2 regions of the Tsukamurella sp. USMM236 genome follow, and region 2 is predicted to be linked to the other one. Evidence: predicted binding sites of a transcription regulator. Region 2 holds the regulator's gene; the other holds the start of a gene.

Region 1 (15,777 bases), on a different contig from region 2:
GATCCGGAGCGCCTGGAAGGTGCGCTTGGCGGGGTGCCCGCCGGTGCGGCGCGCGGGCGCGGGGATCGTGGCGTAGAGCAGTTCGACGAGGCGGCCGCTGGTGGTGAAGGGCTCCTTCTCGCGCTCCTTGAGCACGGCGGAGGCGATCTTGCCCGCGAACCGCTCGTCGCCGTAGCGCTGCAGGATCCGCGCGAGGTCGCCGTGGGAGTAGGTGTTGAGGACGTCGGCCGCGGTGAGCGGGTCCTCGACGTTCATCCGCATGTCCAGGGGCGCGTCGACGGAGTAGGCGAAGCCCCGCTCGGCCCGGTCGAGCTGCATGGACGAGACGCCGAGGTCGAACAGGATCGCGTCGACGCCGGGGCCGCCCGCGGCCCGCGAGAGCCCCAGGTCGTCGAGGGCGTCCGCCATCCCGTCGTAGCGGGTGTGGACGGGGATGAAGCGATCGCCGAACCGGGCCAGTCGCTCGCCGGCGATGGCGTGCGCGTCGGTGTCGCGGTCGAGGCCGACGACGCGGGCGTGCGGGAAGGATTCGAGGATGAGCTCCGAGTGACCGCCGGCGCCGAGGGTCGCGTCGACGTAGACGGCACCGTCGTGCTGCAGCGCCGGGGCGAGGAGCTCACGCACGCGGGTCGCGAGGACCGGCACGTGACCGAAGAACTCGTCGGACATGACTCCTCCAGGGCACACGATGGCGTTCGATGGTTTCTGGCGGATGGAGCGGGGTCCCCGCCCGACCCGTACCTGGCGTTGGGGAAGTACGTCAGGGCCGGTTCGGGCGCAGGCCTCGGTCCACCCCGACCGGGCCGCGCGAGTGCGCGGTTGTCAGAAGATCGCCTTGAGCGATTCGGACTGCGGCTGTGCGTAGTCGTCTTCGTGCTGTGCCTGGTAGTGCTCCCACGCCTCCGCGTCCCAGATCTCCAGGAACCTCCGCGATCCGACGACGACGCATTCCTTGGTCAGGCCTGCGTAGCGACGGTGATCGGCCGAGAGCGAGATCCGACCCTGGGAGTCGGGACGCTGATCGTCCGAGCTGGCGAAGAAGTTGCGGTAGAAGGCGCGTCCCGCGGGGTCGGTCCATTCGATGGCATCCGCCTTCTCGGCGATGCGCTCGAACTCCGCCTTCGGGTACACCGTGAGGCTTCGATCCTGTCCTTTCGTGATCGTCAGCCCACCCGCCAGTTCCTCGCGGTACTTCGCGGGGAGGGTGAGCCGTCCCTTGTCATCGAGCTTCGGCGTGTAGGTACCCGTGAACATCACGGCCACCTCCCGCCTACCCCGAGGGGTTGTCACTGGATCGAGACTTCAGACTAGCGCGTCTTTCTCCAGTGCGCCCCACATTACCCCACCATTCACCACTTTCAACCACATCGCAGCGCGTTTCGCGGCGGATTCTCAGAAACAGCGCAGGTCAGTCGCGTGGCAAGAAGTGGGGGACGCGGCGCGCCCCGGCGTGGCGGACTTCATCACACCCGCGAGATCGCGCGCGATCTGCGCGACTGCTGGGACTCATGAGGCATGAGAAATCACCCGCGGGCGGGCCGTGGGGAGATGTGGGGAATCGGGGTGGGGAGAAGTGGGGTGCGGCCCGCCGGGACGCTGGAGCGCGGGCCGATCCGTGAATCCACGGCTCACACGCACACGAGACCGGATTCGGTCTCGTGTGCAGCTCCAGCCGTGGATTCACAGCGGGCCGGCGGGCGGAGCTGCCGGCGGAACAGCGGCTGCGCGGTCGGCCGAGCGGCTGAGCGGCTGAGCTACGACGCTCCTCCCGCGATCGGATCACTCCCGCTCCCGCGGGTGTTTCTGCCTCGTCATTGCGTTGCAGCGGCATGACGAGACAGAAACGCCCGCGGGAGTGTCAGATCCTCGCCGAGGAGCCGGCAACGACTACGGAGGCGACGGCTGGCGCACGCACGCTGCACACGGCGCGGCCAGAGCGCCCGGCGGGGCCGGACCGCTGCGGCGCGGACTCCGCGAGGCGATCACGGCGGCGCGGTCGCTGATTTCGCTCACAGCGCAACGAAAAAGCCGCCGACCATCAGGTCGGCGGCTCTTTCAGCGTTGCGAACTCAGGGGAAGCGGCGGCGGAAACGCTCTTCCATGCGGGCGACGAAGGACTGACCGGAGGCGCGGGCGCCTCGACCACGTCCCGATCGGGCGCGGACGGATCCGTCCTCATCGACGGTGCCGCGGGGGCCCTTGGACGCCGGCCCGGACCACAGCGCGTAGATCACGGAACCGAACATCAGCAGGAAGCCGATGAGGCCGACGATCACGGTGTACTCGACCTTGCCCAGCAGCATCCCGGCGATGAGCAGCATCAATCCGACCGCGAAGCCGATCGCGGCGATGACGCGGCGCTTACCCGAAGCGCCACCGAACCGTCCGCCTCGTACGTTCGACGCGAACTTCGGATCCTCTGCGTACAGCGCGCTCTCGATCTGGTCGAGCATGCGCTGCTCGTGCTCGGAGAGTGGCACGTTCCCCTCCTTCAGCACTCATAGGGTCCAACTCCTCCCTTCATGATACGAGGCTTGCGACCCCACGACCACCATCCGTCGAAGAATGAGCGTTCGCTGTGAGAAATCATGCAGCCCGGCACAGATCCGCTTCGACGGAATTCAGGAAGGTCTGCACGCGACCGTGGAGAACCGCGACCTCCTCGGCGCTCACCGAGCGGGCCGTGGTCTCGAGCGCCGCGACGACCCCGGAGACCGACGTGAAGTAGGCGACCCACTCCGCGTAGCCGGGGGCCGCCTTGGCGAGCCGAAGCCAGGCGTTGCGCGTGGGGCGCCGGACACCGGTCTCCCGCTCGGCCAGCAGGGCGGCCGCGCCGCGCAGGGCGGCGTGGTAGATCTCGCGGTACTGATCGGCCGGGGACGGCGAGCCGCCGGCCCGGGCGAGGAACTGGTCCGCGCGATCGAGGATGCGGGCCGCGCCCGACTCACCCATGCGACGACCGGAACCGACGTGACCGATCCGTGCCTTCGATTCGACCATGACCTTCCTCCTGCTCCGTGGGCCTTCTCACCCTGTTACCGCGAGTTGTACCGGACGGGACTGACACGTAACGCTTCCCTCGTTCCGCGCCAGTCCCGCCCGGCGGACCGGGATCGGCGACCGAAGCCCCGGCGCCAGAACGTGTGCGCCAATCCGATGGTCCGTGATCGAACAATCATTCGATCACCTCTAATATAGCGTGAGTGTGCGAGACGTCAAGGGAGAGGAAGCCGTGACCGCAGTGCCGACGCAGCAACCACGGATCCACGTCCTGTCGCCGCAGGACGCCACGCTGTGGCTGCCCGCCGCCCTGCAGATCTACGTGGCCGCGATGGACTACCCGGCCGGCACGGAATCGCACCGTCTTCCCATGTGGCGCGAGCACCTGAACCGGCCCGGCTACGCCGCGTTCGGCGCGGTCCAGGCGCTCCGCACCGAGGACGGCCGCATCGTCGACCACCTGGTGGGCATCGCCTACGGCTACAGCGGCGCGGGCGATCAGTGGTGGAACCGGCAGCTCCGCGTGGGGCTGGGTAGGCGCGGGCTGACGCAGCAGCAGATCGAGGCGGTGGCCGCCGACTACTTCGAGCTCACCGAGCTGCACGTGCACCCCGCGGCGCAGGGGCACGGCGTCGGCTCGGCCCTGCTCGGCGCCCTGCTCGCCGACCGGCCCGAGCCGCGGGTCCTGCTCTCCACCCCCGAGGTGGCCGCCGAGCAGAACCGCGCCTGGCGGCTCTACCGCCGCACCGGCTTCTACGACGTGCTCCGCGACTTCCGCTTCTCCGGAGACCCGCGGCCGTTCGCCGTCCTGGGCCACGACCTGCCCTTCACCCCGCCGCCGGCACGGTGAGCGCGCGCGAAGTCGACGTCGCCGTCGTCGGGTCCGGCCACAACGCGCTGGTCGGCGCCGCGTACCTCGCGGCGCAGGGCCGGTCCGTGGCCGTCTTCGAGGCCGATGTCGTGCCGGGCGGGGCGGTCAGCACCGTCGAACGGTTCCCGGGCTACCGCGTGGACCGCGGCTCGTCGGCGCACCTGATGTTCCGGCACACCGGCATCGCGGAGGAGCTCGACCTCGCGGCGCACGGGCTGCGCTACCTGGACTGCGACCCGTGGGCCTTCGCGCCCACCCCGCCCGGAACGCTGGCCCCGCCGATCGTCTTCCGGCGGGACCTCGGCGCCACCGCCGAGTCCATCGCCGCGGCCTGCGGCGCCCGGGAGGCGGCGGCGTACCGTCGGTTCGTCGCGGAGTGGACGCCCCGGGCGAAGGCGACCATGGCCGCCTTCGGCTCCTCCCCCACGGCCCCGCGGCTGGGCCGCGCGTTCTGGCCCACGAAGGGGCGCGCGAGCCTCACACAGATGTCGCGCACCTACCTCGCCTCGGGCGATCAGCTGCTGGACGAGTACTTCGACGACGAGCGCCTCAAGGCCGCGCTCGCCTGGTTCGGCGCCCAGTCCGGCCCCGCGATGAGCGAGCCCGGCACCGCGCCCATGATCGGCTTCGCCGCCCTCCTGCACACCCTCCCGCCGGGCCGGGCGGTCGGCGGCAGCGGCGCGCTCACCGCCGCCCTCCTCTCCCGCCTGACGTCCGACGGGGCCACCGTCGCGCTGGGCTCCCCCGTCACCGCCCTGCGCCGTGCGGGCCGGGAGTGGGAGGTCACCGTCGGCGGGCCCGACGGTGCGCGGACCGTCCGGGCCCGCACCGTGCTCGCGGGCTGCCACGTCCTGACCACCCTCGGCCTGCTGGAGCGCGGCGGCTACGACGCCGGACGGATCGCCGGCTGGCGCCGCACCATCCAGGTCGGCCCCGGCGTGGGGATGGTGCTGCGGCTGGGAACCACGGCGCCGCCCGCCTTCGACGGGGTGCAGCTCGCCGACCAGTCCGGGCTGGGCCTGCTGACCGCCGACCGCGGGCACCTGGCGCGCGCCCGCGGCGACATGCTGGCCGGCGACGCACCCCGTCGGCCGGCGGTGCTGGCGATGACCTTCTCGGGTCTCGACCCGTCCATCGCCCCGGCGGGCCGGCACAACACCACGCTGTGGGCGCAGTGGTACCCGTACGCCTTGAGCGGCGGGCAGGAGTGGGCCGCCGTCGCGGAGGCGGAGGCCGACCGGATCGTCGCCGAGACGCAGCGCTGGGCGCCCGGCTTCGCCGACTCGATCGAGCACCGCTTCGTGCAGACCCCGGCGAGCCTCGAGTCGGAGCTCGGGCTGCTCGGCGGGAACGTCATGCACGTGGAGATGGCGCTGCACAACATGCTGCTGTTCCGGCCGGTCCCCGAGCTGGCGGGCGGCCGCGTGCCGGGCGCGCCGGGCCTGGCGCTGGCGGGCGCGTCGATGCATCCGGGCGGCGGCGTGAACGGATCGAGCGGGCGGATCGCGGCGCGGCTGCTCGCCCGCGACCTGGGACACCTGGCACGATGGCGACCGTGATACTCCGAAGGATGCTCGCTGCCCTGGCGGTCCTGCTGCTGGTCGCCGCCCCCGCGGCGTGCGCCGGCCCCGGCAAGGGCGACCGGATGTCCGGCAAGATCGTCGCCGCGCAGACGCCGGCGTCGAACCCGCAGGGCCCGCAGATCGCGGCGCCGGGCGAGCTGAAGGGCCTCGCGGAGGTCAAGGCGTACGACTCGAACGGCAAGGTCGGAACGCAGATGATCTTCCAGGAGATCACCTTCGGCCAGTTCAATCAGGTCGGCGACGTGGTCTCGCAGGCGTTCGACACGTCGGCGGCATCGATCAAGATGCGGGTGCAGCGCACCGGCGGCACGGTGATCCTCTCCGGCACGGCCGACCTGTCGTCGCTCGCGCCGAACTCCGCGGTCATCGTCGTCCAACTGCAGTTCCCCGGCCCGGTGACCGCCACGAACGGCCAACAGGAGGCCGACGACCTGGTGACCTGGACGCTCAACGCCGGCACGTCCGCGGCGCTGACCGCCGAGGCCGAGTACGCCGACCCGTCGATCGCCTCGTTCACCACGTGGGCGTGGATCACCGCCCTGACCTCGTTCCTCGCCGCCGCGATCGTCGCCGGCGCCGCCTACGTGCGCCGCGACCGCAGCCCGAAGCCCGGTCAGGAGTCCGACGAGCCCGAGTCGCTCATCGAGCTGCCCCAGTGGCTGCGGGAGAAGCTCAACCGCTAGACGCCGACCGGCAGCATCCCGAGGTTCTCGAGCACCTCGGAGGTGGCCTTCGCGAAGTTCAGGGTGCAGAAGTGCAGCGCCGGGGCGCCCTCGGCGATGAGCCGCTCCCCCATCCGGGTGGCGATGTCGATGCCGACGGCGCGCACGGCGGCGCGGTCCTCCTCGGGCCCGTCGCCCGCGGCGGCGCGCAGCTCGGCGCGCATCGCGTCGGGGATCTTCGCGTTCGACAGCTCGGCCATGCGGACCACCGACTTCAACGACGTGATCGGCATGATCCCGGGGATCAGCGGCTTCGCGCCCTGCTCCGGGTCGGCGGCCACCACGGCGTCGCGCAGCCGCAGGTAGTCGTCGACGTCGAAGAACATCTGGGTGATCGAGTAGTCGGCGCCCGCGCGCAGCTTGTTCGCGAAGTACCGCACGTCGGTGTCCAGGTCGGGCGAGCGGTGGTGCCCCTCCGGGAAGGCGGCCACGCCCACGTGGAAGTCGCCCAGCTCGCGCACCAGCTCGACGACCTCGCTGGCGTACTTGAGCCCCTCGGGGTGCCGCACCCACTTGCCCATCGGATCGCCGGGCGGGTCGCCGCGCAGCACGAGCACGTTGCGCACGTCGCGGTCCGCGTACGAGCCCATGAGGGCGCGCAGCTCCGAGATGCTGTGGTTCACGGCGGTCAGGTGCGCCACCGGCAGCAGCGTGGTGGTCTCCGCGATCTCGCCGGTCACGCGGACGGTGCGGTCGCGCGTCGAGCCGCCCGCGCCGTAGGTCATCGAGACGAACGCCGGGTCCATCCGCTCGAAGGTACGGACGGCGCGCCACAGCCGGGCCTCGCCCTCCTCGTCGCGCGGCGGCATGAACTCGACCGAGAACGGCATTCGGCCGCTCGCGCGCACGGCGTCGAGTCGGTCGAGTACGGTCCGGCTTTGTTCACTCACGCCCTTAAGAATAGGTTTCCAGGTATGACGCTGCCCGTCGCCCCGCCCCAGACCTCCCTGACGGACATCGCGGCGGCCGTGCAGCCGGCCCTCGAATCCTTCCTCGACGAGCGCCGTGACCTGGTCGAACCCGTCGGCCCGGTGTTCGTGGAGACCACCGCGGGGCTGGAGCGCTTCGTTTTGCGCGGCGGTAAGCGTATTAGGCCCGCGTTCGCCTGGGCGGGGTGGCTGGCGGGCGGCGGGGAGGCCGACGGTGACGTCGCCCGGGCCGCGCTCCGGGCGTGCGCGTCGCTGGAGTTCGTGCAGGCGTGCGCCCTCATCCACGACGACATCATCGACGCCTCGCTGACCCGGCGCGGCTTCCCGACGACGCACCGCGAGTTCGCCCAGCTGCACGCCGAGCGGGGCTGGTCGGGCTCGTCGGAGAAGTTCGGCGAGGCGACGGCGATCCTCCTGGGCGACCTGGCGCTGGCCTGGGCCGACGACATGTTCCTCGGCGCCGGCCTGGCCCCCGAGCGCTACCTGCGGGCCGCGCGCGCGTGGGCGGCGATGCGCACCGAGGTGCTCGGCGGCCAGCTGCTCGACATCGTCAGCGAGGCCTCGCGGGACGAGTCGGAGGAGGCCGCGGAGCGCGTGGTCCGGTTCAAGACCGCCGGCTACACGGTGGAGCGGCCGCTGCACGTGGGCGCGGCGCTGGCCGGGGCGTCCGACGCGACGATCGCGGCGCTGCGGGAGATCGGCGTCGACCTGGGCGTCGCCTTCCAGCTGCGCGACGACCTGCTGGGAGCCTTCGGCGACCCGGCCGTCACGGGCAAGCCCTCGGGCGACGACCTGCGCTCCGGCAAGCACACCCCCATGCTCGCGCACGCCCTCGCGACCGGCGGCGCCGCCGCGGCCGAGCTGCGCGCCCTCGTCGGCACCAACCTCGACGACGCGGGCGTCGAGCGTGCCCGGGCCGCCCTGCGGGAGACGGGGGCACCGTCGGCCATGCAGGCGCGGGTGGAGGAGCTCACGGCCCGGGCCACGTCCGCCCTGGCGGAGGCGCCCATCGACGACGGTGCGCGGCCCGTCCTGGCCCGGCTCGCGGCGGTCCTCGTCGACCGCGCGGCCTGATCGCGGTCAGCAGGGTTAGGCAAACCTAGCCACCCCTGGGTATGGTTCCGTTTACCTAAGCCTCTTTACTGATGGCTTACGGTGCCCGTCTTGCAGCAAGTACGAGAAGGAGTCACCCCGCATGTTCACCCGCTTCCGCAAGGCCGCGCCCGTCGCGGCCGCGCTGATGGCGACCGGCCTCGTCTTCGCCGGCTGCTCCACCACCAGCGCCGATGAGGACAAGCCCGCCGCCGGCGAGAAGATCACCGTCAGCACCAACAAGGGCGAGGTGCAGGTCCCCAAGAACCCGAAGCGGGTCGTCGTCCTCGACAACACGAGCGCGGAGACCGTCAAGGCCATGGGCGTGACCCCCGTCGCGATCCCCAAGGGCCTGTTCGCCAAGAGCGTGCTGGGCGACTGGATCTCCAACGCGGACATCAAGGACACGGGTACCCACGCGGAGCCGAAGCTGGACGTCATCGAGGACGTCAAGCCCGACCTGATCATCGGCGGCTACCGGTTCGCCAAGGCGGAGGGCGACATCAAGAAGATCGCCGAGAAGACCGGCGCCGCCTTCATCGACATCGCCGCCGAGGACGGCGCGCCCAAGGGCCGCGTCGAGACCATGCGCGATTCGACGATCACCCTGGGCAAGATCTTCGGCAAGGACGAGCAGGCGAAGCAGATCGTCGCCGACTTCGACAAGAGCCTCGACGCGGCGAAGGCGCAGGCCACCGGCCAGAGCGTCTTCCTCTCGATCGTCAACGGCGGCAAGATCGACAACGGCGCCAAGCGCATGCAGCCCTTCATCGCCCCGCTGAACCTCAAGGACGTCTTCGGCGGCCAGGCCGGCGACCATCACACCAACTCGGGCCTCACGCCCGAGGCCATCGCCCAGGCGAACCCGCAGTGGGTCATCGTCATGGACCGTGACGCCGCCGTCCCGCCGACCGACGGCAGCAAGCCGCAGACCGCGGCCGAGACCTTCAAGGCGCAGCAGGCCTTCGCGAATGTGGAGTTCCAGCAGAAGGACCGGATCTTCTACCTGGACAACGACTTCTACATCCGCGAGGGCATCCAGGACTACGGCGAGAACTACGCCAAGCTGGCCGAGGCCATCGCCGCGAAGAAGTGACGGCGACGCACACCGACGCACCTCCCCAGGCGGGTCCCCGGAAGGGGACCCGCCTGGGTCGCGTCACGCTCCCCCTGCTCGCACTCGCGTGCGTGGCACTGCTGTTCGCCTCGCTGATGACCGGCGAGTACCACATCACCCTCGCCGGACTCCTCGCCGGCGACGACGAGATGTGGCGCATGTTCTTCATCTCCCGCGTCCCCCGCACCGCGGCCCTGGTCTTCGCGGGCCTCGCGATGAGCTTCTCCGGCGTGATCATGCAGCGGCTCACGCAGAACCGGTTCGTCGAGCCGACCACCGCCGGCACCGCCGAGTGGGCGGGCCTGGGCGTGCTGCTGTGCATGCTCTACATCCCCGGCGCATCGCCGATGGTCCGGATGATCGCCGCCACGGCGACCGCGTTCCTCGGCACCCTCGTCTTCCTCGGCTTCATCTCCCGGATCCGGGCCCGGCGCTCCGCGATCGTGCCGCTGGTGGGCCTCATGCTGGGCGCCGTGGTCAGCGCCATCACCACCTATCTGGCGATCGGCGCCAACCTGCTGCAGGCCGTGGTGAGCTGGCGCTCCGGCGGTTTCGCGCACATCGTGCGCGGCTTCTACGAGCCGCTGTGGGCCGTCGCGATCATCGCCGTGGCGACCTTCCTGTTGGCGAACTACTTCACCATCGCGGGGCTCGGCAAGGACGTGGCGACGTCGCTCGGGCTGCGCTACGGGCTCACGATGGGCATCGGCGTCACCATGGTGGCGCTGGCCTCCGGCGTCACCAGCGTGGTCGTCGGCTTCATCCCATTCCTGGGCCTCGTGGTGCCGAACATCATCAGCGCGCTGCGCGGCGACGACGTGCGCAGCGGGCTCCCCTGGGTGGCCGTGCTCGCCACCGTCCTCATCGTGGGCTGCGATCTCATCGGCCGGGTCGTGGTGCGCCCCATGGAGATCCCCGTGTCCGTGATCATGGGCGTGGTCGGCGCCGTCACCTTCCTGTCGATCCTGCTCACGAGGAGGAACCGTGTCGCTCTCTGAGGCCGTCTCGGCTCCCGCGGTGGCCGGGAGTACGAGCCGCGTGGGCTGGCGCGCCCGGATGGCGATCGCCGCCACGCTCGCCACGGCGTGCCTCGCCGTCTACCTGCTGATGCGCACCGGCGCGGACGACGTGCTGCGCTGGGACTTCCAGTTCGGGCTGTCGTTCGAGCGGCGCCTGCGCACCGCCACCGCCATCCTCATCGCCGCCTTCTGCGGCGCCCTCTCGACGGTGCTCTTCCACACCGTGACGCACAACCGGATCCTGACGCCGCAGATCATCGGGCTGGACTCGCTGTACGTGCTGATCCAGACGGTGGGCGTGTACATCGTGGGCGGCAAGTTCGTCGACAACGGGGATTCGGTGCCGCAGTTCGTCGCCCAGACCGCGGCCATGGTGATGTTCGCCGCCGTGCTCTACGGCTGGCTGTTCTCGGGCCGCTTCGCGAGCCTGTTCCTGTTGCTGCTCGCGGGCGTCGTGCTGGGCCTGGCCTTCCGCGCCTTCGCCGAGTTCCTGCAGCGCCTGCTCTCCCCCACCGAGTTCGACGCGCTCTCGATCAAGCTGTACGGCCGGCTCACCGCGGTGAACGCGGACCTGCTGCCGATCGCCGCCGTCACCTGCATCGTGGTGGGCGTCATCGTCTGGCGGCGGCGCCGCGTGCTCGACGTGCTGCTGCTGGGCCGCGATCCCGCGATGGGCCTGGGGGTGAACCACCAGCGCGAGCTCACGCTGGCGCTGGTCCTCATCGCCGTCCTGGTGTCGATCAGCACCGCGCTCGTCGGCCCGATGATGTTCTTCGGCTTCATCATCGCCACGCTCGCCTACCAGCTGGCCGGCGACTGGCGGCACCGCGCGACGCTGCCGATGGCCTTCCTGCTCGGCGTGATCCTGCTCGCCGGCGGGCAGTTCATCCTGCACAACATCTTCTACGCCAACGGGATGCTCACGGTGATCATCGAGTTCGTCGGCGGAATCCTGTTCCTCGCCATGCTGTTCCGCCGAAGGGGGACGATGTGACCACCCAGAATCTGACCGAGACGATCCCGGCGATCGCGTTCACGGACCTCACCAAGACGTACGCCGAGACCGTCGTGCTGGGCCCGGTCTCCGGGGAGTTCACCCGCGGCGGCGTCACGGCGCTCGTCGGGCCCAACGGCGCCGGGAAGTCGACGCTGCTCACCATCCTGGGCCGCCTGCTGACGCCGGACTCCGGCACGGCGCTGCTCGAGGGCACCGACATCCGCACCATGAAGCCGACGGAGGTGGCGCGCAAGCTCGCCATCCTCCGGCAGGAGAACGGCGTGAACGCCCGCCTGACGGTGCGCGACCTCGTCGCCTTCGGCCGGTTCCCGCACAGCCGCGGCCGGATGACGGCGGAGGACGTGCGGCACGTCGACGAGGCCCTGGGCTTCCTGGGCCTGACGGAGCTCTCCGACCGCTTCCTCGACGAGCTCTCGGGCGGCCAGCGCCAGCGCGCCTACGTCGCGATGACCCTCGCGCAGGACACCGACGTGATCCTGCTGGACGAGCCGCTCAACAACCTCGACATGCGCCACCAGGTGGGCATGATGCGGCGCCTGCGCCGCGCGGCCGACGAGCTGGGCAAGACGATCATCCTGGTGGTGCACGACCTGAACTTCGCGGCCGCCTACTCGGACCGCATCGTGGCGCTGAAGAACGGCACCATCGCGGCGTCGGGCGCACCGTCGGAGATCATGACCGGCGAGCTGCTCACCGAGATCTTCGAGACCCCCGTCGCCGTGCACGTCCTGGAGGGCGGCCCCGTGGCCGTGTACGCGGGGCTGTAGCCGCGGGATCCCCCAGGATCAGCGGGGTCGCAACCCTGGCGGCGGGCGCGCGACGGGGGCAGGCTGCTGTCATGGTCTCCAGGCTCCCCGTCGACGTGGGCGTCGCGCTGTGGCAGCGCGCGGACGCGGTCGACCACGTCGGCGACATCGTCGGCCAGGCCCGCACCGTGCACGGGCTCGGCGTGCCCGCGGTGTGGTTCGGTCAGCGCCAGGACCACGACGCGCCGACGCTCGCGGCCGTGGTCGGCGCGCAGGTTCCGGGCCTGCGGGTCGGCACCTCGGTGGTGCCGCTGGGTCCACGTCACCCGCTCGTGCTGGCCGGCCAGGCGCAGACCGCGAACGCCGCGAACGGAGGCCGGTTCACGCTCGGCGTCGGGGTCGCCGGACCCGACCGCGACCGGCCGACCTTCGGCGTCGGCGTGGACCGCCCGATCGGTCACCTCCGCGAGGCGCTCGCCGTTCTCGACGACTTCCGCGCGACGGGCGTCGTCGACCACGCCGGCGATCAGGTGATCGCGCGCACCACGGCACCGTCGGCGATAGCGGGCGGCGGTGGCTTCGGGCTCCTCGTGGCGGCCCTGGGCGAGCAGTCCCTGCGTGCGGCGGGCGAGCTCGCGGACGGCACGATCCCGTTCCTCACGGGGCCGCGGACCATCGCGGAGCGCATCGTCCCCGGGCTGCTCCAGGGCTCCGGCGGCGCCCCGCGCCGAGTGGTGGCCGGGGTGGTCGTCGTGGTGACCGACGAGGCAGACCGGGTCCGGGACGCCGTGCGGCCGGCCCTCGACTTCTACGCGACGGTGCCGTCGTACCGATCGGTGTTCGGGGCGGAGGGGATCGCCCACCCGATCGAGCTCGCCGTCATCGGCGACGAGGAGTACGTCGGGCGGCGGCTGAGCGAGTACGTCGACGCGGGCGCCACCGAGATCTTCGCCACGCAGACCGATCTCGGCGGCCCCGAAGATCAACGCCGCACCTGGAACCTGCTGGGCGCGCTGAGCCGCGACCGAAGCGCGGGCTGACGCCCGGCCCTTCACTAGACTGGCGGGGATGTCCGGATCAGTTCAGTCCGCGCTGCGCGGCTACAGCACGTTCCTCCGCTCGCCCGAGGGGCGCCCCGCCCTGCTCGGGCTCGTCGGCGCCGTCCTGACGACCGTGGGCAGCTTCGGCGCCGGCGCGATCCGTGTGCACGACACCACCCTCGAGGCGGCGCACCTGTCGTGGCTGCGCTTCGGCCACGGCCTGGTGCTGAGCTCGATCCTGTTCTGGACGGGGATCGCGCTGCTGGTGATCGCGTGGATCCGGCTGGGCCGCGCCGCGCTGGGCGGCCGGCTGCAGGTCCCGCAGGTCGCCGGCACCGTCGCCCTGTGGATCGTGCCACTACTTGTGGCCGTCCCCCTGTACTCGCGCGACGCCTACTCCTACCTCGCGCAGGGCGCGCTGCTGCGCGACGGCTTCGACCCGTACGTGGACGGCCCCGTCGTGAACCCGAACGGCCTGCTCGACGACGTGAGCGGCATCTGGACCACGACCACCGCACCCTACGGCCCACTGTTCATCCTCATCGCCAAGTGGATCACGCAGCTGTGCGGCGACAACGTGCTCGCCGGGGTCATCGCGCTGCGGCTCGCCATGCTCCCGGGCATCGCCCTCTCGGTATGGGGCGTGACGAAGCTGGCCCGGCACTTCGGCGCCAAACCCGCCGTCTCGCTGTGGTTCGCGGTGCTCAACCCGCTGGTCGTCGTGCATCTCGTGGGCGGCGTGCACAACGAGACGCTCATGGTGGGCCTCGTGGTGGCCGGGATCGCGCTCGTCCTCGACCGGCGGCACCTGTTCGGGGTCGCGGTGATCGTGACCGCGGTCGCCGTCAAGGGCACCGCGGCGATCGCACTGCCCTTCGTTGTGTGGATCTGGTTCCACCACCGACGCGAGACGAACCCGCAGGAATCGCCCGCGAAGGCCTTCGGCGCGGTGCTGGCCGCCTCGGTGGGTGCCTTCGTCGCGCTGTTCGCGGCGTTCACCGTCATCGCCGGCGTCGGGCTGGGGTGGATGACGGCGCTCGCCGGCTCGATCAAGATCATCAACTACATCACCCTGCCGACCGCGCTCGCGCAGATCACGGCCTTCCTCGCGGCCCCGTTCACGGACCTGCACCTGGCGCCGATCCTGGTGGTGACCCGCGCCCTCGGCATCGTTCTGCTCGCGCTCACCCTGGTGGTGCTGTGGTGGCGGTTCCGGCAGAACGAGCGGCGCAACGTGATGGGCATCCTGCTGGGCCTGCTGGCCGTGTGCGTGCTCTCCCCCGCGTCGCTGCCCTGGTACTACACGTGGCCGCTGGCGGTGGCGGGCGCGTTCACCTGGTCGCGGCGCACGCTGGCGATCATCGCGGGCCTGTCCGTGTGGCTCATGGTGGTCTTCATGCCCACGGGGTCCATCGGCCTGTACTCGCTGTGGAACGTCGCGCTGGCCGTGGCGCTGGGCGCGCTGGCCGGCTGGTCCCTGCTGGGCCCTGACCCGCTCAAGGTGCGGCCGAAGCTCGGCCTCGCACCCGCGGTGTAGGCGCGAGCTCCGCGAGAGCGGGCGGGCAGGCGTAGGAACGGACCTGCCCAGCCGGAAGTGGTGACGTGTCGCCTGGAACGGGCTATGCGGCATACCGCGAATGCGTAGGTCAGAGCGTCGCGATGACGTGGAGCTATGCGGATTCGGCATACCGAGCATCGCTCGGCGGTCCGAGCGCGGCACCCGTCGGCCCTCCGCGCAGCCCCGCCCGCGCCGAGCATCGCCGCACCCACCCGACACGTCGTTCCCCGACGTGTCGGTGCTCGGGGCTACCGTCCGGACATGTCGGATATCGAGCGGTTCCGGGTGGTCGCGACACTCGCCCGGACGCGCAGCATGAACATGGCCGCACGCGCGCACGGGATCGCGCAGTCCACCGTGACGCGGTACGTCTCCGCGACCGAACGCACGCTGGGGTTCGCGTTGTTCGAGCGCGGGCCGGGCGGCGCCTCACCGGCGCCGGCCGGTCTCCCGGCGCTCGCGATCATCGAACGGATCGTCGCGGACATCGACGAACTGAACGCGCTGAGCGGCACTGCGCGGCGGTCCGTCACCATCAGCCGTACCGCCGAGATCGGCCTACCCGACCATCTGGAGGGCAAGATCACGCGATGGAACCGGGAGCGCGAGCTGCAGATCCACCAGGTCATCGTGGACGACCCGGTCGCGGCGCTGCGCTCCGGCGAGTCCGATCTCGCCGTCGCCCTGGTGACGGGGCCGCGACTCGACGGGTTCGAGGCCGTTCCAGTGCGGGTGTGGTCCCGGAGCCGGCGGGTCGAACTGTTGAACCGGCCGGACGTGAGGCCGCAGGCCCGCGCGGTTGTCGACCACTTGTCATGAGCCCCAGAGCTATGCGGTTTCGGCATACCCTACGTAGCAGAAGTGCACCCTGAACTGCACATATCCGGGTATGCAACATCCGCATACCCTGCAAGGACGAGCACACTCGACGTCGTTCCTCGGGAGCGCGGAGATCCGCCGCGCCCGCGCCGGCCGGATCCGGGCGTCGCTAGAACGCCATCGACTGCGCGCGACGGATCATCTCGCGCGCGGAGTCCGTGTGCAGCAGCTCGGCGGGGCAGTCGTTCAGGTCGTCCTGCGGC
Region 2 (15,777 bases):
CTGACGGATCGACGACGGAGGATGTGACACATGGACCTGAACGACTTCGAAAGCGCACGGCCCCGGCTGCTCGCGGTGGCCACGCGGATGCTCGGCTCCCCAGCCGACGCCGAGGACGCGGTGCAGGAGGCGTGGCTCCGGGCCGACCGGGCGGACTGGGACGGCACCGTCGACAATCCGGCCGCGTGGCTGACGACCGTCGTGTCGCGTATCTGCCTGGACCGCCTGCGCGCCCGTCGCGAGACCGCGTCGCTCGACGACGTCGACCCCGCCGACCCTGCGCCCGCGCCAGACGACGAAGCGCAACTCGCGGAGTCCGTCGGTGCGGCGATGGGCGCGGTCCTCGACGACCTCGGGCCGGCGGAGCGCGTGGCCTTCGTCCTGCACGACGTCTTCGCCGTGCCCTTCGACGACGTGGCGGCCATCCTCGGGCGGAGCCCCGCCGCGACGCGCCAACTCGCGAGCCGCGCCCGCCGGCGGGTGGCCGGGACGCCCCGGCCGGACGCGGCGCGGACGGACGCGGTGCGCGCCTTCCTCGCGGCGTCGCGCGACGGTGACTTCACCGCCCTCGTCGAGCTGCTCGACCCGGACGCCGTCTTCCGCACGCACACCGACGGTGCGGCCACGTCAGTGCTGACCGGCGCGCCCGCGATCGCGGAGGCCTTCCTGTTCAAGGCGAAGACGGCCCTGGTCGCGCTGGTCGACGGCGTGCTCGGCTACACCGTGCGGCTGCCCGGCGCGCCCAGCTACCTACTGCTCGGCGACGTGACTTTCACCGCGGACGGCCGGATCGCCGCCCTCGACGTCACCCTGCGCGCCGACGAGGTGGCGGGCAGCGAGGTGGTCCCGCTCTGACACGTGGAACGACGGTGCCCGCCCCCGGAGAGCCGGGGACGGGCACCGTCGAACGCGATGGGCCTAGTGGTCGATGGCCTTCTCGACACCGACGCCGGTGAGCGAGCGGACCTCCATCTCGACCGCCTTGTCGGCGAGATCGGTGTCCGGCTTGCCGAAGAGCGTGCCCAGGATCGCGAGGCCGAAGCCGATCGGGATCGACACCAGGCCGGGGTTCTCCAGGGGGAACCAGTGGAAGTCGAGCGACTTGAACATCGACGTCGACTTGCCCGACACGGCCGGCGAGAAGACGATCAGGACGATGGCCGAGATCAGGCCGCCGTACATCGACAGCACCGCGCCGGTGGTGTTGAACTTCCGCCAGAACAGCGAGAACAGGATCGTCGGCAGGTTGGCGGACGCCGCGACGGCGAACGCCAGGGCCACCAGGAAGGCGATGTTCTGCCCCATGGCGCCGATGCCCAGGATGATCGACGCGATGCCGATGACCACGACGGTGATGCGCGAGACACGGACCTGCGATTCCTCGGAAGCCTTGCCGTGCTTGATGACACCGTTGTAGATGTCGTGGGCGAGGCTCGCGGACGCGGTGATCGCCAGGCCGGCGACGACCGCGAGGATGGTGGCGAAGGCGACGGCGGAGATGACCGCCATGAGGATCGTGCCGCCCAGCGAGAACGCGAGCAGCGGCGCCGCGGAGTTGACCCCGCCGGGGGCCTTCGCGATGACGTCGGCGCCCACGTAAGCGGCGGCGCCGAAGCCCAGCACCAGGGTGAAGATGTAGAACGCGCCGATCAGGCCGATGGCCCAGGTCACCGAACGGCGGGCCTCCTTGGCCGTGGGCACGGTGTAGAAGCGCATGAGCACGTGCGGCAGGCCCGCGGTGCCGAGCACCAGCGCCAGCGCCAGCGAGATGAAGTCCAGCTTGGTGGTCTCGGTCTTGCCGTACTTGAGCCCGGGCTCGATGATCTTCTCGCCCGCAGCGCTGCCGTCGATGGCCTTCTGCAGCAGGTCGGAGAAGTTGCCCTTGACCGCGGCGAGCACCATGAGCGTCATCAGCAGGGCGCCGCCGACGAGCAGGACGGCCTTGACCATCTGCACGTAGGTGGTGCCCTTCATGCCGCCGACGAGCACGTAGACGATCATCAGGACGCCGACGACCGCGACGACGACGGCCTGGCCGGTGGTGCCCTTGATGTTGAGCAGGAGCGAGACGAGGCCGCCCGCGCCGGCCATCTGGGCGATCAGGTAGAAGAGGGAGACGGTGAGCGTCGCGAGCGCGGCGGCCATGCGGACGGGGCGCTGCTTGAGCCGGAAGCTCAGCACGTCGGCCATGGTGAACTTGCCGACGTTGCGCAGCCGCTCGGCGACGAGCAGGAGCGCGACGAGCCAGGCGACCAGGAAGCCGATGGAGTACAGGAAACCGTCGTAGCCCTGGACCGCGATGGCGCCGCAGATGCCGAGGAAGCTGGCGGCCGAGAGGTAGTCGCCCGCGATGGCGAAACCGTTCTGCGGGCCCGTGAACGTGGCGCCGCCGGTGTAGAAGTCCGTGGCCTTCTTGGTGGTGCGGCTGGCCTTGATGACCAGGCCCATCGTGACGCCGATGAACAGGACGAAGACGAGGATGTTCAGCGCGGTGGAGCCGACCTGCTGGCCGACCTCGATCGTGCGGGGCTCCCAGGCGAGGAGATCGGTCACTGGCCCGCCTCCCCGGCCTTGAGCTCGCCCTCGATGTGCTCACGGAGATCCGTCGCCATCGGGTCGATCGTGTTGTTCGCGAACCGCACGTACGCCCAGGTGATGGCGAACGTGGTGACGAACTGCCCGAGCCCCATCACCAGCGCGACGTTGATGTTCCCGAACAGCTTCTGGCTCATGAATTCGTGCGCGTAGGTCGCCAGCAGCACGTACACGGCGTACCAGAGCAGGAACGCCACGGAGATCGGGATCACGAACGTCGCCAGCCTGCGCCGGAGCTCGTGGAATTCCTTGCTGTCGTAGGCGCGCTGGTAGACCGCCGCCGTATCCTCTTCGTTCACGTCCGAAAGTGTGGCACGGACCACATTCACCGCAGGGTTGAATGGGCCACATACGCCGTGCAACCCCTTGCAACCGCCTTTACTCGGCGCTTGCTCCGGTCAGGAGTCGAGCGCCCGCCGCGTCGCCGCGGCGATCTCGGCGACCTGCTCGTCGGTGGTGACCAGCGCCGGCGAGTACTGCAGCGTTCCGAGGCCGGCGGCGCGGCCGGAGACGCCCTGCGCCCGAAGCTTCTTCACCATCGCCATGGCCTCGGCGGGCTCGTGCAACTGCACGCCGGCGACGGCGCCGACGCCGCCCCGCACGTCCTTGACCTTCGGGTGGTCGGCCAGCGTGGCGAGCTCCCGCAGCAGGGTGTCCTGCAGCCGCAGCGCCTCGGCGAGCAGGTTCTCGCGCTCCATGATGTCGAGCACCGCCATCGACGCAGCGGCGGCGGCCGCGTGGCCTCCGTAGGTGTAGCCGTGCCGCCACCACACGCCGCCCCCGTAGAAGGGCTCGGCGACGCGCGGTGCCACGAACAGGGCGCCCATCGGCACGTAGCCGCTGGTGAGCCCCTTGGCCGTGGTCATCAGGTCGGGCTCCAAGTCGAACCGGCTCGAGGCGAACCACGCGCCGCCGATCCGGCCGAAGCCCGTGATCACCTCGTCGGCGATGAACAACACGTCGTGCTCACGGCAGATGTCGCGGACCTCGCGCAGGTACCCCTCCGGCGGGGGCAGCAGGCCGCCGGCGCCGATCACCGGCTCCGCGACGAAGGCCGCGATGGCATCCGCGCCGACCCGCTCGATGAGGCCCAGCAGCTCCTTGGCGTCGTCCCACGCGACCGTCGCGGTGTCGTCGAAGAGCACCCCGCCGTAGCCCTCGGCGTTCACCGGGATGCCGCCCAGGCTCGTGCCGCCCACGTGCATGCCGTGATAGGCGTTCGAACGGCCGACGATGAGCTTCTTCTCCGGACGTCCCTGCTCCTGCCAGTACCGGCGGGCCAGCTTGATCGCCGAGTCGACCGAATCGGAGCCGCCCGAAGTGAAGAAGATCTTGCTGTCCGGCACCGGCGCGATGGCCTGCAGGCGGTTCGCGAGGGCGACGGTCGTGTCGGTCGCGGCATCGCCGAAGCCGGTCACGTGCGCGACCTTGAGCAGCTGATCGCGCACCGCGTCGGCGACCTCGGCGCGGCCGTGGCCGACATTGGCGAACCACAGGCCGGCGGTCGCGTCGAGGTACCGATTGCCGTCGGTGTCGAAGACGTACGCGCCCTCGCCGCGCGCGAAAACGAAGGCGCCGTCGCGCTGCACGGCGCCCATGTCCGCGAAGCCGTGCCAGAGTGCCGATGAGGTCGTGGGTCCCTGTCCGCTCATGGTGGATAAACTAGTCGCAAATGACGAAGCAGGAGACGCGCACCGCACGAGACGACGGCGCGGGCGGACCGTCGAAGCGCGATCTGTACGCCGCGCTCGGCACCGATGCCGACCCGGCGCTCACCCTCCGGGACGAGGCCCGCCTCCGCGGAAGACTCAAGCGCGCCAAGCCCTCCGACCTACCGAAGCTGGCCCGCGAGGTGGAGACCGCGCGGGCGCGCTACGCCGAGCGCACGGCGGCGGTGCCGGCGATCGTCTACCCCGAGAACCTCCCCGTCAGCGCGCGGCGCGAGGAGATCGCCAAGGCCATCTCCGAGAACCAGGTCATCATCCTCGCGGGCGAGACCGGCTCGGGGAAGACGACGCAGCTGCCGAAGATCTGCCTCGAGCTCGGCCGCGGCGTCCGGGGCATGATCGGCCACACCCAGCCCCGGCGACTCGCCGCCCGCAGCGTCGCCGAGCGGATCGCCGAGGAGACGAACACGGAGCTGGGCGACGCCGTCGGCTACGCCGTCCGGTTCACCGACCGGGTGTCGGCGAAGACCTCGGTCAAGCTGATGACCGACGGCATCCTGCTGCGCGAGCTCACCCGCGACCGCCTGCTCCGCGACTACGACACGATCATCATCGACGAGGCCCACGAGCGCAGCCTCAACATCGACTTCCTCCTCGGGTACCTGCGGCAGCTCCTGCCCCGCCGGCCCGACCTCAAGGTGATCGTCACATCCGCGACCATCGAGCCGGAGCGGTTCGCCGCCCACTTCGCGCGGCCCGACGGTACGCCCGCCCCCGTGATCGAGGTCAGCGGCCGCACCTACCCGGTGGAGATCCGGTACCGCCCGCTGGACGAGATGACCGACGACGCCGAGCCGCTCGACCAGGTCACCGGGATCGTGCACGCCGTCGACGAGCTCTCCCGCGAGGCACCCGGCGACGTCCTCGTCTTCCTCTCCGGCGAGCGCGAGATCCGTGACGCCGCGGAGGCGCTGCAGGCGCACGTGCGGCCCGGGACCGAGATCCTGCCGCTCTACGCACGCCTGTCTTCCGCCGAGCAGCACCGCGTCTTCGCCCCGCACACGGGCCGGCGGATCGTGCTGTCCACCAACGTCGCCGAGACCTCGCTGACGGTGCCCGGCATCAAGTACGTGGTGGACACCGGCACCGCGCGCATCTCCCGGTACTCGGTGCGCACCAAGGTACAGCGCCTCCCCATCGAGCCGGTCTCGCAGGCCTCGGCGCAGCAGCGCTCCGGGCGCTGCGGCCGCACGTCCGACGGCATCGCGATCCGGCTGTACTCGGAGGACGACTTCGACGCGCGGCCCGTGTACACCGATCCCGAGATCCTGCGGACCAACCTGGCCTCGGTGATCCTGTCGATGACCGCGTTGGAGCTGGGCGAGGTCTCCGCCTTCCCGTTCGTGCAGCCGCCCGACGAGCGGGCCGTCCGCGACGGCACGGCGCTGCTCGAGGAGCTGGGGGCGCTGGAGGACGCGCACGAGGGACACAAGCGACTCTCCGCGGTCGGCCGCCAGCTCGCGGACCTGCCCGTCGACCCGCGCATGGCGCGCATGCTCGTCGCCGCCCGCGAGTTCGGGGTGCTCCCCGAAGTGCTCGTGATCGTCGCCGGGCTGTCGATCCAGGATGTGCGCGAGCGGCCCGCCGAGCACCGTCAGGCCGCAGACGCGCAGCACGCCCGCTTCGCCGACCCAACCTCGGACTTCCTCTCGTACCTGAACCTGTGGCGGCACCTCGGCGACCGTCGCGCGGAGCTGACCTCCAGCGCCTTCCGCCGCGAGTGCCAGCGGGAGTTCCTGCATTACGTGCGGATCCGCGAGTGGCAGGACCTGCAGGGCCAACTGCGGCAGATCTGCCGGGACCTGGGGTGGAAGCTCGACTCGCTCGGCCGGGAGCCGGCGCCGTCGCCCGACCTGATCCACCAGGCGATGCTGGCCGGACTCCTGTCCCAGATCGGCCTGCGCGAGCCGGACGGCAAGGAGTTCCTGGGCGCGCGGAACGCGAAGTTCCTGGTCTTTCCCGGCTCCGCACTCGCCAAGAAGCCGCCGCGGTTCGTCATGGCCGGTGAGCTCGTGGAGACCTCGCGGCTCTTCGCGCGGACCGTCGCCAAGATCGAGCCCGAGTGGGCCGAGAAGCTGGCCGGGCCACTCGCGAAGCACCACTACTCCGAGCCGCACTGGTCCACGAAGCGGGAGGCCGTGCTCGCCAAGGAGCGCGTCACACTCTTCGGCGTGCCGCTGGTGGCCGACCGCACGGTGAACTTCGGCCGGATCGACCCCGTCGCCGCGCGGGAACTCTTCCTGCGGCATGCGCTCGTCCAGGGCGAATGGCGCACGCGCCACCCGTTCTTCGCTCGCAACCGGGCGCTGCTCGACGACGCGGAGTACCTCGAGGACAAGGCCCGCCGCCGGGACATCGTCGTGGACGAGGACGGTCTCTACGACTTCTACGACCGACGCGTGCCCGAGGGCATCGTCTCGGCGCGCCACTTCGACTCCTGGTGGAAGAAGACCTCGCGGACCGACCCCGGGTTGCTGGACCTCACCGCCGACGACCTCCTCGCCGACGGTGCCGCCGACGTCACGGCGGAGGCGTACCCGACGTCGTGGCTGCAGGGCCGCATCGAGGTCCCGCTGAAGTACCGCTTCGAGCCGGGTGCGGCCGACGACGGCGTCACCGCGCGGATCCCCGTCAAGGACCTGTCCACCGTCCGCGCCGACGGCTTCGAGTGGCTCGTCCCCGCGATGCGCGAGGAGCTCGCGGTCGCGCTGATCAAGTCGCTGCCCAAGCAGCTGCGCCGCGAGGTGGTGCCGGCCCCCGACTTCGCCGCGGCCGCGCTCGCGCGCCTCACCCCGCGCGCGGAGCCGCTCACCGAGGGCCTCGCCCGCGAGCTGACGCAGCTGTCCGGCACCGTGATCCGAGCCGGGGACTTCGCCACCGGCGCGATCCCCGATCACCTGCGGGTGACGTTCACGGTGATCGGCGACGACGGCCGCGTGCTCGGGACCGGCAAGGACCTCGACGCCCTCAAGCGCAAACTCGGGGCCGCGGTGCAGCAGGACCTGTCGAGCCGCGCCGGGGCGTACGAGCGCGCTCCGGCGAAGCAGTGGACCGCGGACACGCTCGGCGACGTGCCGCGGACCATCGACACCGAGGTGCGCGGCAGCCGCGTGACCGGCTTCGGCACTCTCTACCCCGCCGGTGACGCCGCGGGCGTGAAGGTGGTCGCGGCGGAGCCGGAGCAGACCGCGCTGATGGGGGCCGGGCTCGACGTGCTCCTCGCCAACGTCCTCCCGGCGGGGCACAAGTCGGTGCTGCAGTCCGTCGGACAGCGGGAACGGCTGGCGCTGTCGCAGAGCCCGTACGCGACGCCGATGGACCTCGTCGCCGACTGCCGGCGGCGCGCCATCACGGATCTCCGTGTCCGCGCGGGCCTCGCGTGGACGCCGGACGAGTTCGAGTCGCTCACGGCGACGGTGCGCGCCGGGCTCGGCGAGGCGGTCCAGCAGAACTTCGCCGCCGTCGCCGCCGCGGTGGCGACGGCCACCGAGGTTCGATGCGCGATCGCGTCCGCGCCGCCGGCGCTGCGCGACGCGGCGGAGGACATCGCCGAACAGCTCGACGGGCTGCTGTTCAGCGGCTTCGTCGCGGCCACTGCGGACGTCCATCTGCAACACCTGCCGCGCTACACCGCGGGCGCCGCCGCGCGCTGGGCCGCGCTACCCGCGTCGATCGACCGGGACGACCGCGGCATGGCGACGCTGGATCGTGTCTACGGCGCCCTGACCGCGAAGCTGGACACACTGCCCGAGCATCGCCGCGACGCAGCTCTGGACCAGGTGCACTGGCTGATCGAGGAACTGCGGGTCAGCCTGTTCGCGCAGTCGCTCGGTACCGCCGGGTCGGTCTCGGAGAAGAAGGTGCTGGCCGCGATCGCGGCTCTGACCTGAGAGCCGACCGCGCGGGCCGGCGCGGAAACGGGCTACGCCGCGTCGGTGGGGTCCGCCGCGGCGGCCCGGGTGCGGAGATCGCGGATGGCGGCCTCGAAGTCCTCGATGGACGAGAACCCCTGGTAGACGGAGGCGAACCGCAGGTAGGCCACCTCGTCGAGGTCGCGGAGCGGCCCGAGGATGGCGAGGCCCACCTCGTTCGCAGGAACCTCGGCCACGCCCATCGCGCGGATCGCCTCCTCGACCTGCTGGGCGAGCTTGTGCAGATCGTCCTCGGCGACGTCGCGGCCCTGGCACGCGCGGCGCACGCCCTTGACGACCTTCTCGCGGCTGAAGGGCTCGGTGACGCCGTTGCGCTTCACGACGGCCATCACCGCGCTCTCGACGGTGGTGAAGCGGCGCCCGCACTCGTTGCAGGAGCGGCGGCGGCGAATGCCCTGCCCGTCGTCGAAGACACGCGAATCGACCACACGGGTGTCCTCGTTCTTGCAGAACGGGCAATACATCGGTCCACCTCCCGCGCGGCTGCGCTCGGACGTCCGGCGGGGCAGTTGCAGCACGGTGGCCCCTGCCACCGACGTGCCCCGCGATCTCGACTCCGAGAATACTCGGCGCGGGAACGGCACCACGTTGTCGAGGTGGGCGGAGCGCCCGCCCTGCCGGGAATCCACTATCGCCATGCGGGTGGTCATCTGCGTCTCCTTCGCTCGTGGGTGATGGTCAGTAGCGCGGCGTGACGAGGGTCTGCCCCGCGTGCACGCGGCCGCCCTGCAGGCCGTTGATCTCCGAGATCTCCGCGACGACGGCGGCCTGAGCGCGCTCGGGCGCGATCTCACGGGCGATCTGCGCGAGGTCCTGGCCGGCACGGACCGTCACGACCGAGGTGAGGGCGGGCTGCGCCGCACCGGCGGGCGCGGGCTCCGCCTGGGGCGCGCCGCCGAACAGCACCAGCAGCGCGGCGAAGACGCCGGCGGCGAACAGGACGCACGCCGCGACGGACGGGCCGGGGATGCGGCGCGCGCAGCCGTCGGCGCGCGAGTAGCCGAGGGGTGCGCGGCGCCCCGCAGTACGCACGCCCGGGCGTTCGACGGTGCGCCGAGCGGACCCGCGGGCACCGGTCACGCGGACGGCGGTGAGCTCCGTTCGAACAAGACCCTCTGCGGCGCCGTTCGACGAGGTGATCGAGAGCGCCGACACCTCCCGCCCGCGGCTGCGGGCGAGCCGCGGCGAGACCCCGCGGGCCCGGGTCGCGCCGCGCCGGTCGGCGGCCGCCGAACCGTGCCGCACGAGCGCCTGCGCCTCGGCGGCGGCGCTCTGCGCTGCAATGATGACGTCTCGATCGATGATCGCGGTCATGATCTCTCCTTCGTCGGTAGCGGGTCCTTCTCGCTCACCTACTGGTCTATCGGAGGGGACTGACAAGTTTTCAATCCAGCCCCACCAGTCACACCGGAGTGCGTGCAAGTGTTCGAGAGAACTTCTGTTCGATTTCTACCACACCCCTCGAGCGAGCGGAAGACACGCGGACAAATTTCTCGAACAGATGTTTGTCAGGTCGTTCGAGCTGGACTACAGTGGAGTCGGAACCGAACGGGCGTGAGGAGCGACACATGACAGATGAGCGACAGGTTCAACACCGGGACAAGCGCTTCCGCGACGCACAGGGCAACGTCTCCGAGGATCACCTCACCCGTCGCCAGAAGCAGGTCCTGGAAGTCATCCGGCGCTCCGTCCGCGAGCGCGGCTATCCCCCGAGCATCCGGGAGATCGGCGACGAGGTGGGCCTCACGTCCACCTCCTCCGTGGCGCATCAGCTCCGCACCCTGGAGCGCCTGGGCTTCCTGCACCGCGATCCGAACCGCCCCCGCGCCGTGAACGTCCAGGGCGCCGAGGAGCGCACGGCCCAGGTCATCCAGAAGGTCATGGAGGACGAGGACCGGATGCCGGAGCCCGCGTTCGTCCCGGTGCTGGGGCGCATCGCCGCGGGCGGCCCCATCCTGGCCGAGGAGGCGGTGGAGGAGATCTTCCCGCTTCCCCGTGAACTCGTGGGCGAGGGCTCACTGTTCCTGCTCAAGGTGGTCGGCGAGTCGATGACGGACGCCGCGATCTGCGACGGGGACTGGGTCGTGGTGCGTCAGCAGTCCGTCGCCGAGAACGGCGACATCGTCGCCGCGATGCTCGACGGCGAGGCCACCGTCAAGACCTTCCGGCGCACGGGCCGCGACGTCTGGCTGATGCCGCACAATCCCGCCTTCGACCCGATCCACGGCAACGACGCGGTGATCCTCGGGAAGGTCGTCACCGTGATGCGTCGGATCTGACCGCACCCGCACTCGCCTCCGGCCGCGCCGGCTCGTCGACCGCTCGGTCGGGGGCCGGCGTTCGTCGTCCACCGAGGGACGCCAGCGCGCACGCGGCGCCGCCGAGCACCAGCCCGGCGAGCACACCCGGATGAAGGGCCTCGCCCAGCATCAGGAAGGCGAACAGCGCGGAGACCGACGGGATCACGGCGAAGAGCATCGCGGCGCCGCTCGCCCCGGCGATGCCGATCACGCGCAGGTACAGCGTCGTCGCCGTCATCGAACTCAGCAGCACCATCAGCACGAGCACGAGGGCGCCCTGCACGGGATCGCTCACCGTCGCGCCGAACAGTACGGTCAGAGCGCCGGCCGGCACGGCCGCGACCACCATGCCGATCGCATTCCCGGCCAACGGATCGACGCCGCGGCAGAACCGCTGCTGGTACACCCCGCCCACGGCGATGCCCGCCAGTCCCACCAGCGTGAACCCGATCCCCGCCCCGGCATGGGCCAGGGCCGGCACCGTCGACCAGCACGCCGTGACGACCGCTGCGAGCCCCAGCAGAGCCGCCAGGGCGCGGCGGGCCGTGAGTCGCTCGCGGAGCGCTATCCGGGCCACCACCGTCGTCACGGCCGGGTTGACACCGATGATCAGGGCCGCGACCCCCGCAGGCACGCCCGCCTGTAGCCCCAGGTAGCAGCCCAGGAACTGCGTGGCCTGCGTGAGCAGCCCGACGACGACGGCGTGTCCCAGGTCGGCGCCCCGCGGCAGGCGCCGGTCGGTCGCGCGCACCAGGCCGAGCATCAACACCCCGGAGACCGCGAACCGCAGGAAGAGCAGCAGGAACGGGCTCATCGCCGCGATCCCGAGGGCACCCAGCGGATACCCGAAGGCGTACAGCACCACGACGGAGAGCGCGAGCATCGGCGGAATTCTCATGACTCGATGGTCGAACGCGCAGGCCCCCGCCGTCCAACAATGATTGACGATCACGATCGATCGGTTCTATCGTTCAGTCATGCCGGATCCGATCCTGGACATCGTCCCACTGCGCAGCGTGGTCGCCATCGCCCGCTGCGGCGGAGTCCACCGCGCCGCCGAGACGCTCCACCTCACGCAGTCGACCGTCAGCGCGCACCTGCGCAGGCTCGAGAAGTCGACGGGCGGCACGATCGTCGAGAAGGCGGGCCGCGGAATCCGGTTCACCGATCACGGCAACCGGCTCCTCGGGCACGCCCAGACGATTCTCGACGCGCACGACGCCGCCGTCCACGCTCTCGCCTCCCCCACGACCCGCACGCTGTCGGTCGCCGCGACCGAGCACGGCGCCGACCGGCTCATCCCCGAGCTCAGCCGCGGCTTCGGCGCCCTCCCGGGAGGATGGGCCGCCCAGTTCCGGTTCGATCGCAGTGCGCAGATCGCGGGCGCCGTCGACCGCGGTCTCGCCGACGTGGCGGTCTTCCTCGCCGCCGGCGATCACCCGGACGCCGTCGGCCCCATCGACCTGCAGTGGTACGCCGCCCGGGAGTGGGAGCGCCCCGCCGGAACGGTGCCCGTCCTCCTCTTCGACGACCCGTGCGTGCTGCGCGCGCCCGCGGCGGACGCGCTCGCGCGCAACGGGATCGACTACACGATCGCCGCCGAGGCCGCGAACCTCGCGGGCCTGTACTCCGCGGCCCGCAGCGGCCTGGGGGTCACGCTGCTCCCCGCCATCGACGCGACCGACGGCCTGGTCACCGTCGACACGATGCCGCACCTGCCGCCGATCGCTCTCGCGGTCACCGTCGGGCCGCGCGTGCCGGCGACGGTCCGGGCCGCCGTCCGCGGTGCCGCCGCCTCACTGACCACTCCCCGCTAGACCGCGCTCGCCTCCGCCGCGTCCACCGTCTGGCTGAGGAGGACTGCGATGGTCATGGGTCCGACGCCACCCGGCACCGGGGACGCGGCGCGGGCGCGCGCGGCCGCGCCCGGGGCGACGTCCCCTGGGGTGAAGCCCGCGTCGACGATGACCGCACCGGGGCGCACCATGTCGGCGGTGATCAGGCCCGGCCGGCCCGCGGCAGCGATGAGGACGTCGGCGCGTCGGGTGTGCGCGGCGAGGTCGCGGGTGCGGGAGTGACACACCGTGACCGTCGCGTCGCGCTGGACGAGCATCGCGGACAGCGGCTTTCCGAGGATCGCGCTGCGCCCGACCACGGTCACGTCCGCGCCCGCGAGCACGACTCCGTGATGGTCGAGCAAGGCGACGATTCCTGCGGGCGTGCAACTGCGGTGGCCCGGCCTGCCGAGCGCGGCGGCCGCGAAAGCGGCGCTCGAGGTGCCGTCGACGTCCTTCGTCACAGGGATCGCGTCGAACGCGGCGCACTCGTCCACCTGCGGCGGCAGTGGATGCTGCAACAGGATGCCGTGCACGCCGTCGTCAGCCCCCAACTCGGAGAGCACACTGATCAGCTCGGCCGTCGTGGTCTCCGCGGGCAGGTGAACGAAGCGGGAGTCCAGGCCGTGGTCGGAACACCGACGGCGCTTCATCGCCACGTACGTGGCGGATCCCGGGTCGTCGCCGACCAGCACGGTGGCCAGGGTCGGGGTGAACGGCAGCGCCGCGGCGCGTGCGGCGGTGCGGCCGTTGAGCTCTGCGGCGAGCCGGGTTCCGGAGAGAACGATGGGCACGGACATGGCGACCTCCTGGGACTTCGACGCCCAGGCGCGCGGCTCACGGATACTCCGGTGGGCCGCTCCCCCGGGGTGCTCCCCGTCAGCGCCAGTCACGGCCACCCTCGAGGCTACCCGCCCTGCGCGCTCGCCTCCGCGTACCGGTGCAGGTGGTCGGTGGCCGAGCCGAACTCGGTCTCGATGGCGGTGAGCCGCTTGAAGCAGTGCCCGATCGCCAGCTCCTCCGTCATGCCCATGCCGCCGTGCAGCTGGACCGCGTTCTGCCCGACGAACCGCGCGGCCCGCGCGATGGTGATCTTCGCGGCCGAGACGGCGCGACGCCGCACCTGCGGCTCCGCGTCGAGGTTGAGCACCGCGAGGTAGCTCGCCGCGACGGATTGCTCGAGCTCGAGCGACATGTCCACCATGCGGTGCTGCAGCGCCTGGAAGGAGCCGATCGGCACGCCGAACTGGCGGCGCTGCTTGGCGTAGGCCACCGTGTCCGCCACCACGCGGCGCATGATCCCGACTCCCTCACAGCACACCGCGGCGGCACCGTCGTCGAGGGCGCGTTCGATGACGTCCCAGGCCCCGCCCTCGGCGCCGAGCAGCGCGGACGCGGGCACGCGGAGATCGGCGAGCACGAGATCGCCCGTGTGGTGATCGTCGATCGTGCGGAAGTACTGCGCGCTCACCCCGGCGGGCGGGGCCTGCGGGTCGAACTCCAGCAGGAAGAGCGAGATCCCGTCGCGGTCGAGCCGGCCTCCTGCGGTGCGGGCGGCGACGATCAGGTGCGTCGCGACCGGCAGGTCCGCGACCACGATCTTCGCCCCGGACAGCACGTACTCGTCACCGTCGCGCACGGCCGTCGTCTGGACGTCCCAGGACTCGCGCCCGGACTCGGGCTCGGTGAGCGCGAACGCGGTTCGCGCGCCTCCGTCGGCGATCGCCGTCAGCAGCGCGTCGGCGGCCGCGCCGCCGGATCCGCGCAGCAGGGCGGCGCCCACGACGGCGGTGCCGACGTAGGGCTCGACGACGAGCGCGCCGCCGAGCTCCTCGGCGATCACCATCATCTCCTCGGGCCCGCCGCCCAATCCGCCCACGGACTCGGGCAGCGTCGCGGCGAGGATGCCCAGCTCGGAGGCGAAGGCCTCCCACACGGCGGGTTGCCACCCGATTTCGGAGCGGGCCGCGCTGCGCGACTCCACCAGCGGGTACCGGCCCGCGAGGTAGGACCGCACGGCGTCGCGCAGCATCGTCTGTTCGTCGGTGAGTGTGAAGTCCATCTACAGCCCCAATGCCGCTTTCGCCAGGATGTTCCGTTGGATCTCGTTGGAGCCCGCGTAGATCGAGCCCGCACGATCGTTGAAGTAGCGCAGCGGCGCGACGGCCTGCCACAGGTCTCCGCTGTGCGCGCCGTCGGCGGGCGGAAGGTACTCGACCACCGGTCCGCCGGGCCGCGTGACGTGCGGCTGATAGACCCGGCCGCGGGGGCCGGCGCTCTTGTGGATGAACTCGGTGATCGCCTGGCTCAGCTCCGTACCCAGGATCTTGAGCATCGACGACGCGGTGCCCGGGTTGCCGCCCGCGGCGAGCACGGCGAGCGAGCGGTGCTCGAGGATCTCCAGGACGTCGACGCGGGCGCGCAGCTCCGCCAGCCCGAGGCGGAAGTCGTCGTCCTCGGACAACGGCCGCCCGCCGCGGCCGGGCACCGTCGTCGCCTCCTCGGCGAGCCGGTCGAGCGAGACCTGCATCCAGGGAGCCGCGGCGCCGCCGCCGCGCTCGAACTCGAGGAGGTACTTGGCGACCGTCCAGCCCTCGTCGATCTTCCCCAGCACGTTGGCCTTCGGCACCCGAACCCTGTCGAAGAAGACCACGTTCTGCACCTCCTCGCCGGAGGCCATGACGAGCGGCTGGATCTCGATGCCGGGCACCGTCATGTCGAGGAGCAGGAACGTGATGCCCTGCTGCTTGCGCTCCTGCTTCGAGGTGCGGACCAGCGCGAACATCCAGTTCGCCTCGCGCGCGTGGGTGGTCCAGATCTTGGATCCGGTGAGCACGAGGTCGTCGCCGTCGGACTCCGCGCGCATCGCCAACGAGGCGAGGTCCGAACCGGATTCGGGCTCGGAGTAGCCCTGGCAGAAGAAGACCGACTCGTCGAGGATGCCCGGGAGGAAGAACTTCTTCTGCTCCTCGGTCCCGAACTTCACGATGGCGTGCGCGACCATCCGGATCCCCATCGGCGACAGGAAGGGAGCGCCGGCGAGCACGGATTCGCGCGAGAAGATGTAGTGCTGCGCGACCGACCAGTCGCAGCCGCCCCACTCCACGGGCCATCCGGGCGCGGCCCACCCCTGCTTGTGCAGGATCGCCTGCCACTGCAGGCTCGCCTCGTGATCGGAGTAGACGCTGGTCGCCAGCCTGCCGGCCGCCCGCAGATCGTCGGTGAGGTGCGTGTCGAGGAACTCCCGCACCTCGTCGCGGAAGGCCTCTTCCTCCGCCGTGAACGTCACATCCATCCGGGTCTTCCCCTCGTTGACACCCTCGCACTGGCGAGACAAAATAGGAGTATGTCTCATCCGGAGCGTCCTGACAACCAGGTCGAGGTGATC

The links. The regulator LexA, encoded in region 2, represses DNA repair genes until DNA is damaged. The targets are predictions, from matches to a motif close to CGAACANNTGTTCG.
Region 1: the regulator LexA is predicted to act here: its motif matches at 3,169-3,182, upstream of WFK95_RS17415 (SAV_6107 family HEPN domain-containing protein).

The regions. Positions count from the first base shown of each region.
Region 1 covers NZ_JBBCSS010000005.1:126,314-142,090, forward strand. Annotated here, with positions in the region: gene rsmH (16S rRNA (cytosine(1402)-N(4))-methyltransferase RsmH) at 1-669, opposite strand, end outside; gene mraZ (division/cell wall cluster transcriptional repressor MraZ) at 823-1,254, opposite strand; gene WFK95_RS17410 (DUF3040 domain-containing protein) at 2,070-2,480, opposite strand; gene WFK95_RS17415 (SAV_6107 family HEPN domain-containing protein) at 2,587-3,000, opposite strand; gene WFK95_RS17420 (GNAT family N-acetyltransferase) at 3,233-3,850, shown strand; gene WFK95_RS17425 (phytoene desaturase family protein) at 3,847-5,430, shown strand; gene WFK95_RS17430 (LppM family (lipo)protein) at 5,442-6,137, shown strand; gene metF (methylenetetrahydrofolate reductase [NAD(P)H]) at 6,134-7,066, opposite strand; gene WFK95_RS17440 (polyprenyl synthetase family protein) at 7,091-8,179, shown strand; gene WFK95_RS17445 (ABC transporter substrate-binding protein) at 8,301-9,293, shown strand; gene WFK95_RS17450 (ABC transporter permease) at 9,386-10,312, shown strand; gene WFK95_RS17455 (iron chelate uptake ABC transporter family permease subunit) at 10,299-11,327, shown strand; gene WFK95_RS17460 (iron ABC transporter ATP-binding protein) at 11,324-12,118, shown strand; gene WFK95_RS17465 (TIGR03564 family F420-dependent LLM class oxidoreductase) at 12,190-13,137, shown strand; gene WFK95_RS17470 (alpha-(1->6)-mannopyranosyltransferase A) at 13,166-14,674, shown strand; gene WFK95_RS17475 (LysR family transcriptional regulator) at 14,957-15,514, shown strand; gene WFK95_RS17480 (Rv2175c family DNA-binding protein) at 15,684-15,777, opposite strand, start outside.
Region 2 covers NZ_JBBCSS010000002.1:658,659-674,435, forward strand. Annotated here, with positions in the region: gene WFK95_RS09090 (sigma-70 family RNA polymerase sigma factor) at 31-855, shown strand; gene WFK95_RS09095 (solute symporter family protein) at 919-2,553, opposite strand; gene WFK95_RS09100 (DUF485 domain-containing protein) at 2,550-2,894, opposite strand; gene WFK95_RS09105 (aminotransferase family protein) at 2,994-4,247, opposite strand; gene hrpA (ATP-dependent RNA helicase HrpA) at 4,268-8,212, shown strand; gene nrdR (transcriptional regulator NrdR) at 8,245-8,718, opposite strand; gene WFK95_RS09120 (hypothetical protein) at 8,933-9,568, opposite strand; gene lexA (transcriptional repressor LexA) at 9,823-10,533, shown strand; gene WFK95_RS09130 (DMT family transporter) at 10,511-11,452, opposite strand; gene WFK95_RS09135 (LysR family transcriptional regulator) at 11,532-12,371, shown strand; gene WFK95_RS09140 (bifunctional 5,10-methylenetetrahydrofolate dehydrogenase/5,10-methenyltetrahydrofolate cyclohydrolase) at 12,368-13,189, opposite strand; ZMP/ZTP riboswitch at 13,205-13,292, opposite strand; gene WFK95_RS09145 (acyl-CoA dehydrogenase family protein) at 13,297-14,451, opposite strand; gene WFK95_RS09150 (acyl-CoA dehydrogenase family protein) at 14,452-15,684, opposite strand; gene WFK95_RS09155 (QsdR family transcriptional regulator) at 15,736-15,777, shown strand, end outside.